Regions from separate parts of the Neobacillus sp. PS2-9 genome, predicted to be linked through region 3. Evidence: a T-box and tRNA genes for the amino acid it is inferred to sense, from the RefSeq annotation. Region 3 holds a T-box; the other regions hold tRNA genes.

Region 1 (3,279 bases), 1.6 Mb from region 3:
AAACATTCGAGAATCATCAAAAGGAAAAGTGTCCGGCCGTACGATGGAGATTCAACGCTTAATAGGCCGTGCGCTGAGAGCGATTGTAGATCTTTCAGCTCTAGGAGAAAGAACGGTTTGGATAGATTGTGACGTGATTCAAGCAGATGGAGGCACACGTACAGCCTCCATTACTGGTGCGTTTGTCGCGATGACGATTGCTCTTAACAAACTTGCAGAGAAAAAGTCACTTTCAAAGTTTCCAATTACAGATTATTTAGCTGCAACTAGTGTAGGAATCTTGCAAAATAAACAAATTGTACTGGATTTAAACTACGCGGAAGATTCCCAAGCTGAGGTCGATATGAATGTTGTCATGACAGGAGCCGGTGAATTTGTTGAATTACAGGGAACGGGAGAGGAATCGACGTTCTCTTATGAACAGCTTCAAGGACTGCTTTCAGCGGCTCAGGAAGGGCTAATGGAGCTATTTGAACAGCAAAAAGCTGCTTTGGGTGAGATCATTACGAAGAAAATTGAAGCACGTAGAAAAAAATAAGAGGGGAACCATGATGAAAGAAGTTATTATTGCTACTAAAAATTCTGGGAAGGCCAGAGAATTTGAACATATTTTTGCATCAAGAGGTATTGAGGTCAAAACATTGCTAGATTTTCCAGAGATTCCAGAGGTGGAAGAAACCGGCACTACGTTTGAAGAAAACGCCATTTTAAAAGCCGAGGCAGTCTCTAAAGCCTTAAATAAAATGGTCATTGGTGATGATTCTGGTTTGATTGTTGATGCTCTTGAAGGAAGGCCGGGAATCTATTCTGCCCGTTATGCAGGGGAACCGAAGAATGATCAGAATAATACCGAAAAAGTGTTAGCTGAATTAAAAAATGTCCCTGATCAAACCAGGACAGCCAGATTTTACTGTGCATTGGCTGTTGCCGTACCAGGTCAAAAAACGATGACGGTGTCAGGCACCTGTGAAGGTCGTATACTTAATGAACCTAGAGGGGTAAATGGGTTTGGATATGACCCGGTGTTTTATGTGCCGGAGAAAGGTCTTGCTATGGCCGAGTTATCTGCTGATGTGAAAAATAAAATCAGCCATCGTGCAAATGCGTTGAAAAAGCTCGATGTATTGCTTGATTCTATATTAGAAAGCCCTGAACAGTCATGAGCAAGGTTTTAATTGTCAGTGATAGTCACGGGTTAACTAAAGAGCTCGAAATCATTAGAGAAAGGCATTTAAGCGACGTAGATGTTATGATTCACTGCGGAGATTCACAGTTAATGCCTGATGACCGGGCGATATCCGGCTATGTAACTGTGATGGGAAATTGTGATTTTGGTGGTGGCTTTCCGTTAGAGACGGTATTAGAGACTGCTGGACATAAATTTTTTGTTACACATGGGCATCGATACTCTGTCAAAACTTCATTGATGAGTTTAAAATACAAGGCACAAGAAGTGGATGCGGACATCGTCTGTTTTGGTCATTCCCATGTATTAGGTGCAGAAGAAATCGGTGGAACATTATTTTTAAATCCTGGAAGCATACGCCTCCCTCGTGAGCGGTTGGAAAAAACCTATGTGATCCTGGATTTGAAGGATGAGAAAGTGAAAATGTCCGTATACGAGGTCAATGGTCACGAATTAACAGATTTAGCTTGTGAATTCAATCTACGAAGATAAGGGGGAACCTTTCCCCCATTTATTTTATTGAAAAAATAAAAGGAAGTGTGTTGACATTTTAATAGTAGGATAATATAATAAATCTTGTCTTAAAGAACAATTAATATGTCCCAGTAGCTCAGCCGGATAGAGCATACGCCTTCTAAGCGTACGGTCGGGAGTTCGAATCTCTCCTGGGACGCCATTTTCTTGTAAGAAGTAACTACATACCAATCATATAACTCACCAGCGCTGGTGAGTTTTTTTTATGTTCTAATTATGCTACACTAATGTCCAACAATAATCTGAAGGACGGTATACTATGAAAAAACGGGAACAAGCCAAAAGAAAAGATAATATCATTTACTTTCCCGGACTAGAAAAAAGGTTAACAGATAAAGGGTTGGAAAGCCTTGAAAAGAAAAAATTTAAAGAAGCCATCACTCTTTTAGAAGAAGCTAAAGAACTTGACCCGGATAACGATAATATATTAATTGGGCTAGTGCTCGCTTATTTTGAAGCAGGCTCTTTCAAGAACGCCAAGGTACTTGCGAAGGAGATGCTGCTTAAGGGAATTGGTGAATATTTTCAGTTAGTTGATTTGTATTTGACTGTGTTGATTCAGTTGCATGAATACCATGAGATTGTCTCTACTATTGAGGCTCTCTTTGAAGAAAAGGAAATTCCGACAGAAAAACATGATCACTTCTTAACCATCCTTCAATTCAGCCGAAGGATGGCGGAAAATCGTCAGGCACCAGAAGAAAAAAACGTGTCCGAGGAAGCCAATGCAAAAGAGCTTAATCTATTAAAAATCAATAACTTAAACGATCAGCTACTTCTTATTTCAGGCTTAGCGGAAAAAAACATTCGCCCCTATATAAATGAAATTGCTGATTATTTAAAAGTAGAAACAGGGCATCCGTTTCTTAAAACAATGCTATTAACTCTTTTAAAAGAGCAAGAAATAGATAGAGAATTTGTGATAAAGAAATTTACGAGTGAACAAAGCTTCCACCCAGTCAACCTACCTGAAGTAAGGGTTCACCCGAAAATGAAAAGGGTAAAGGAACTACTAGAAGCACAGTTAGAGAGCAGTGATCCTATACTATTTGAACACACCATCGGGATGGTAGAACGAACCTTTTTTATCACTTATCCATTTGATTTCCAACCGGAGAAACCAAATGCTTGGGCGGCAGCCTTTCATTTAGTAGCTGAAAATTATTTGGGGATGGATGGAAAAGTTGAGAGGCTATCAAGTGATTATCAAATTCCAATAGAAGAAATTGAGCAGGCGAGGGTTCAAATAGAGGAAATTGAGAAAATTTCTTATCCTAATATATAGGCTTCGCTGTTGAAAGAAAACAATCCTGTGTTATAATGTAGGGGTTGCATTGTGTAAAAAACTATATTTTACATTTAAAAATGGAAGATTGGCTTGATGGACAAGACAATTTCCGACTCAATTCGTTACGAATGATATGAGAATAGATTTGTTGGAGGGAAAAAGGTATGACAGTAAAATGGGAAAAATTAGAAGGAAACCAAGGCGTCCTTACAGTTGAAGTAAGTGCTGAAGAGGTAACAAAAGGTCTAGACGCAGCATTCCAAAAGGTTGT
Region 2 (3,279 bases), 1.5 Mb from region 3:
ATAGGAAGCAATGAACAAAATATGCTTTCACTTGTTAATAGACTGGAGGATTCCTTCTTTATTTTTAGTGTAAGGGGACATTTGACACAAGGTCCGGGATTTGCCTACTTTACAATCCAGGGCTATGGAAAACCACATCGAGAAGTTTTCGATGAAGGAATCAAAAAGCTCGCTAACTTTATTGATTATGCATCAATAAATTATGAATTAGACCCAGATCAATTATACTTGTTGGGCTTCAGCCAAGGAGCCATAGTTTCCATGACATTAGCTCTCACCCTTGGAAACAAGATTAAGGGTGTAGTAGCGCTAAGTGGTTATATTCCTCAATTTGTAAAGGAAGAATACAGGATAAATCCAGGGAAACATTTATCAGTGTTTATATCACACGGGGAATATGACCAGGTTCTGCCATATGAGTGGGGGAAAGAAAATGTCGATTGTTTTACTGAGCTTGGGGTTCCTGTGAACTTTCGATCTTATCCAGAAGGGCACACTGTATCCGAAATAAATCTTCAGGATTTTCAAGCTTGGATTATAAATGATTTACGAAGATAATTCATCCAGAGTTTAGATATGGAAATTCAATGAAAAAAACGGGGAATGAGAACATGGATTTACATGTCATTGCTAAAGAAATTTACAGCCATCAAAAAAGTGCTGTAGAAATGAGTAAAATAACAACAGGTTATCCCAATATAACAATTGAGGATGCTTATAAAATTCAAGAAATTAACACGGAAAAAGAATTACAAAATGGTGATCAATTTGTCGGCTGGAAAATGGGGCTAACAAGTTTCGCGAAGCAACAATCGGTAGGGGTCAATCAACCTATTTACGGAAGATTGCTTAAGTCAATGGAGATGTCCAATCAGGAACTTTCTTTGGACGGTTTGATTCATCCGCGGGTGGAACCAGAATTTGCGTTCTTAATGAATAAGAAACTAAAAGGAAATAATGTTACTGAGCAAGAGGTTTGGCAAGCTACTGAAGGTATAATGCCAGCATTAGAGATCATTGACAGCCGTTATAAGAATTTTTCATTTAACCTTATTGATGTGGTTGCAGATAATGCATCCAGTACAAAATTTTTTCTTTCGGAACAAATATATGTACCAAATAAGTTTCAATGGGAAAAAGCACAGGTTCGAATGAAGTTGAATGGTAAAGTAGTTCAAGAAGGAAAAGGTTCAGCTGTTATGGGAAATCCTGTTCAATCGGTGGTTGAATTGGTCAAAATGTTAGACTCCTCTGGGCTTTGTATTGAACCTGGGATGATTGTACTAACCGGTGGAATTACCGAAGCGATTCATGTTTTTAGTGGAGATTCCATTGAGGTTGAATTTGATGAATTGGGTAAAATGGATTTGACGGTCATTTCATAATCGGGAGGTTTGGAAATGCCAATTGTACAGGTACACTTGCTTGAAGGTAGACCGAAAGAAGTAAAACAGCAATTGATTTCAGAGATTACAGCAGCAGTTAGCCGGACGTTAGGTAATTCACCTGAAACAATCAGAGTATTATTACATGACGTGTCAAGTGAAAATTGGGGTGTAGCCGGTTCGCCAATAAGTAATAACAAGAAAATGTAAGGACCATTTTTTATAAAGGATTGAAGCAAAAAAAAAACGCTGATTCGAGGCTATACATCAACCGACATAAATGTACGGTTAAATAGCGTCAGAATCAGCGTTTTCTGGCTTTTGTACGTCCCAAAGAGGATTCGAACCTCCGACCTACAGTTTAGGAAACTGTTGCTCTATCCTGCTGAGCTATTGGGACTAATGAAGAAATGAAAAAATATTTTTGTTCCCAACACACAATAAGTTAATCCCGTCCTGATCTCAGAAAGCTGATTCAAGAAGCGGCTCGATCAGTACGCTGAAGTTACTTCAATGAAGCATATTCGAACGTGCTGAGCTATTGGGACTCAATGTTCTTCTATGTTTCTTAATAGCAACGTAATTTATTATACTCAGTTAATCAATAAAGGTCAATACATACGTTAGTGAATGGAGAGGTCTCTGTCCACTTCTGGTTGTTTGACAGCCTTTTCGCGGAAAATAACCCAAACGATTAAACTTAGCGATATCAACAGCCCCTCTAACGATAAGATATACCACGGATAAGAGCCGAGCACATCTAATAAACTCGCGCTATCTGGTTTATGGCTTAGGAACATATAATTCCCGTCAACTACCTTATTGATGAACATAATAATAGGCATCAAGACATTTAGGAACACAAACAGTTTTACCACTGACCAGATCGTTGGGTGATACCCTAGTACCCAGGTAAAATATAAAGGCACCCAAATAATCAATAAATGAGTATAAAAGAAATGAAAGAAACGAAAATGTGGAAAGTCATAATTTAATAATGGTGTAAGTAATGCCTGTGACGCCCCTAGTAAGGCAGTAAATAGTAAAATCTCATAGATTATTTTTAATCGTGTAAGTAGCAATACGATGGTTAACATCAAGCTGATGCTACACAACTCAAGGGGAATGGCATGACTGACATTCCAGCTGCCATTTATAATCATCCAAAAATGATAGGTACCTTCCATAATAATTAGTGAGATAGCCAATCCAATTTCAACCTGCCGCAGCTTCTTCTTTTTAAGAGAATCTCTAAATAGAAACATACATACTGAACCAATGATTAAAATAGCTAGTACGAAAAAATGACTAGTCGAAAACATATCAAAGTCATAGTTTTTATTGCTCCGGCCAAACCACTCCATCATCCCACCGTCCCTTTTCCAAATTTTATCATGGATTGATTTCGGAAATCGTCGAAAAACAGGAAATCGTAAAATTAATTTATGGGAATTTGTACTACTATCTATTAATTTGGCAAATATTCAACGAGTGCCTGACACTCCCGGTATGTGATATAATAATATGTCGAAAGAAATCGAAATGAATTTAACCGTGGAGGTCATTATGGCTGCTTATACGCCGATGATACAGCAATATTTAACCGTTAAGGCAGATTATCAAGATGCCTTTTTATTTTTTCGCTTAGGCGATTTTTACGAAATGTTTTTTGAGGATGCCATTAAAGCATCACAGGAATTAGAGATTACATTAACGAGTCGTGATGGCGGCAGTGAAGATCGGATTCCTATGTGTGGTGTCCCATACCATGCGGCTCCCAACTATATTGAACAGCTTATTTCAAAAGGATATAAAGTTGCGATTTGTGAACAAATGGAAGACGCAAAACTAACCAAAGGAATGGTCCGACGGGAAGTCGTTCAGTTAATTACCC
Region 3 (3,279 bases):
GATGCCGGTCGACAAAGCTTTAACGATTATTCATGAAGGTAAAGGTACGCAATGGGACCCGCTGTTCGCTGAAATTTTTGTAGAATTAAAAAGAGGGATGGCTCGAAACCTAGCATAAAAATCAATGAAACATGACCGGTATTTGGATTGGTCACGTTTTTTGTCATTTTTACAAACAAATTTCCAGAGGTTTGAAACCACTATGGAGCTGTGCTATAGTGAAACTATCCATATGACCGTAGAACTAAAATAGTCAAAAAGGAGGGAGGTCTGAATGGCACCCGATAGAAGAAAGATGATTGTAGAGGCTGCAACAAAGTCTTTTTCATTATTTGGCTACAAAGCGACAACCATGGACCAGGTCGCGAAGCTCGCCAATGTGGGGAAAGGGACCATCTATACCTTTTTTAAAAATAAAGAGGAATTATTTGAAGAAATCATTTCCACGCTAGTAAAAGAAATGATAGCAGAAGCAGAGGCCGTCATTCAACCGGATCTGCCGTTTACAGAAAAAGTTCATCGTGCCCTCTATCGCTTATTAGAATTCCGTTCACAGCACCAGCTAATGATTAAGCTCGTTCAAGAGGAATCGGAAATGGGAACGATCGCGGTTTCCGAGATGCTGCAGCATGTGGAAAATGAGATTATCACCTATTTAAAGGAGAAAATTGAAGTTGCCATTGCAAAAGGATCTATACCTGCAACAAACATCGAGTTAACGAGCTTCCTTCTGTTAAAAATGTACATCGCTCTTGTTTCCGATTGGGAGCGACATCATGAACCGCTAAGCTCCGAGCAAATAGCGGAAGTGATTAAGGTATTCTTTTTAAAAGGCCTAACCATATAGAAAAAAAGACTTGTGCATCCAACCTGCACAAGTCTTTTGTGGTTAAAAGAAAGTATTAAATGACTTCGAGAATTGTCCAGCTCCAGTGCCTAGCCCCTCAGGTCAAATAACCTTCTGCAATAAAAGTCAAAGAGAGACTTTTTTTTGCAGAAGAACATTTGCCTGTCGGGGCTGATCAAGGCACTTCCGCTTTTCTTATCACTTTATCTTAGTAGGTGCCACTTTGCTGTTGGCAATGTATTCTTCCATTAAACTTAAAAAGGTTCCAAACAGGTAATTGACTACTGAGCCTAAGAGGATACCAAATCCAAGCGCAGTTAAAAGATAAGCATTATTGGAACCGTTTACAAATTGTCCGAACAATATAAGAATAATGCCTAACATACTCCCGAAAATAGCGGTCCTCTTAAAAGTAAAAATGCTTTTTAAATGTATTTCACGCATCATTATCAACTCCTTGTTAAGAATATTCTATCAATTGTCACAGAATTGTCAAACTTTTTTTCAAAAATAGGGAGGTCAGACCAAAAATGGGGTCTGACCCCCTTAGACACATTTACTGTTTTTTCGTTAGGTTTTCCTGTGCCATTTTTACAAGTTCGCGGACCATACTGCCGCCAAGCCTTCCGCCTACTTTTCCTGCCTGTTCAGAGGTGAGCTTGCCGTTGTAGCCTCTTTGTAAAGGAACGCCCATCTCTTCGGCCGCTTCAAACTTCGCCTCCTCCGGGCTTTGTGATTGAACGACTTTTGCCTTAAGGGCATCTAAGCCGCTCCGTGCCTCAGGAACGAGTATTTTATTTCTTCTTCTAGCCAAGTAAATCCCTCCTTTAGGTATAGAATTTCCTTATTAAAAAAAATAATCAGTAATGAGTGGATAAATCCTTTTCCTTCCAGTATAATAACTGATAATAAAGTCGGAAAAGTCAATGAAAAAGAGAGTAGTTACCTAGGATGTTGCAGCGAATCAGGGGTGGTGGAAGCCTGATACGGAATAGATAACGAAGCGCACTTTTGAGATGTGGACCCGAATGGAGTAGGGTTCGCCGGAGAATTCTCCGTTACCAAGGGAAAGCTGGTTCAGTACGAACAATTAGAGTGGTACCGCGGGAAATTCAACTCTCGTCTCTTTTATAGAGACGGGGGTTTTTTGTTGTATAAAGATAAATTAGGAGGTCTTCAGAATGAATTTTAAAAAAGAGCTTGCGTCCATTCTTCACGAACTGCTCGATCAAGAAATTTCATTAACCGAACTAGAACTCATGATTGAAAAACCTAAAAACACATCACACGGTGATCTTGCCTTTCCATGCTTTACACTAGCTAAGCTAAAACGTAAATCGCCAAACCTCATTGCTCAAGAATTAAGTGAGAAAATCCAGTCAGCCACATTTGAAAACGTAGAAGTAGTGGGTGCCTACTTAAATATCTTTTTAAATAAAAAGCTTGTTTCTGAAAAACTAGTGAAGGATGTCCTCGCTCAAGAAGAAAATTTCGCCTCACAGGATTTCGGCGGCGGAGGCAACATCACGATTGATATGTCATCACCCAATATCGCCAAGCCGTTTTCAATGGGGCATTTACGTTCAACGGTAATCGGCAATGCTCTAGCTCATATTGTTGAAAAATGCGGGTATCAACCGATTAAGATCAACCATCTGGGGGACTGGGGTACACAATTCGGAAAATTAATTACCGCTTATCAGCTGTGGGGAGATGCCGAAAAGGTCAAACAGAACCCTATTAAAGAGCTGCTTCAACTGTATATTCAGTTCCATGCGGAAGCAGAAAAAAATCCCGCATTGGAAGACCAGGGACGCAGCTGGTTTAAGCGGCTTGAAGACGGAGACGAAGAGGCATTAATGCTTTGGAAATGGTTCCGTGACGAGTCTTTAAAGGAGTTCTCAAGAATTTATGAGCTGATGAACGTCCAGTTCGATTCGTTCGCGGGAGAAGCTTTTTATAATGATAAAATGGATCGCATTGTAAAGCTCCTAGAGGAGAAACAGTTATTAGTGGAATCTGATCAAGCGCAGGTGGTTGAACTAACGGAGGAGCAGCTGCCACCGTGCTTAATTAAAAAATCCGATGGGGCAACACTTTATGCAACGCGGGACTTAGCAGCGGCCCTCTATCGTAAAGAAAACTACGGCTTTGTTCAATCCCTTTATGTCGTAGGACATGAACAAAGTCTTCATTTTAAACAGTTGATAGCTGTGTTAGGTAAAATGGGATATGACTGGGCGGAAAAAATGGTCCATGTACCATTTGGGATGATGCTGAAAGACGGCAAGAAGATGTCGACTCGTAAAGGGAAGGTTGTTTTACTAGAGGAAGTCCTAAATGAATCGATTGCGATGGCAAGACATAATATTGAGGAGAAAAATCCAAACCTCGGGAACAAAGATGAAGTAGCCAAACAAGTTGGGGTTGGA

The links. The T-box of region 3 lies ahead of argS (arginine--tRNA ligase). A T-box ahead of a tRNA ligase gene usually reads a tRNA of that ligase, here a tRNA-Arg.
Region 1: it encodes a tRNA-Arg, which carries the amino acid that the T-box ahead of argS (arginine--tRNA ligase) is inferred to sense. The anticodon was not compared.
Region 2: it encodes a tRNA-Arg, which carries the amino acid that the T-box ahead of argS (arginine--tRNA ligase) is inferred to sense. The anticodon was not compared.

Annotation. Positions count from the first base shown of each region.
Region 1 is NZ_CP133269.1:1,459,632-1,462,910, forward strand. It holds gene rph (ribonuclease PH) at 1-538, shown strand, start outside; gene RCG25_RS07170 (XTP/dITP diphosphatase) at 552-1,163, shown strand; gene RCG25_RS07175 (metallophosphoesterase family protein) at 1,160-1,678, shown strand; tRNA gene RCG25_RS07180 (tRNA-Arg) at 1,786-1,862, shown strand; gene RCG25_RS07185 (tetratricopeptide repeat protein) at 1,980-3,005, shown strand; gene tig (trigger factor) at 3,173-3,279, shown strand, end outside.
Region 2 is NZ_CP133269.1:3,469,006-3,472,284, reverse strand. It holds gene RCG25_RS17485 (alpha/beta hydrolase) at 1-558, shown strand, start outside; gene RCG25_RS17480 (2-keto-4-pentenoate hydratase) at 612-1,385, shown strand; gene RCG25_RS17475 (tautomerase family protein) at 1,401-1,595, shown strand; tRNA gene RCG25_RS17470 (tRNA-Arg) at 1,712-1,785, opposite strand; gene RCG25_RS17465 (YwaF family protein) at 2,009-2,752, opposite strand; gene mutS (DNA mismatch repair protein MutS) at 2,952-3,279, shown strand, end outside.
Region 3 is NZ_CP133269.1:5,013,259-5,016,537, reverse strand. It holds gene RCG25_RS25030 (HD domain-containing phosphohydrolase) at 1-118, shown strand, start outside; gene RCG25_RS25025 (TetR/AcrR family transcriptional regulator) at 275-847, shown strand; gene RCG25_RS25020 (hypothetical protein) at 1,046-1,294, opposite strand; gene RCG25_RS25015 (alpha/beta-type small acid-soluble spore protein) at 1,404-1,661, opposite strand; T-box leader at 1,765-1,977, shown strand; gene argS (arginine--tRNA ligase) at 2,029-3,279, shown strand, end outside.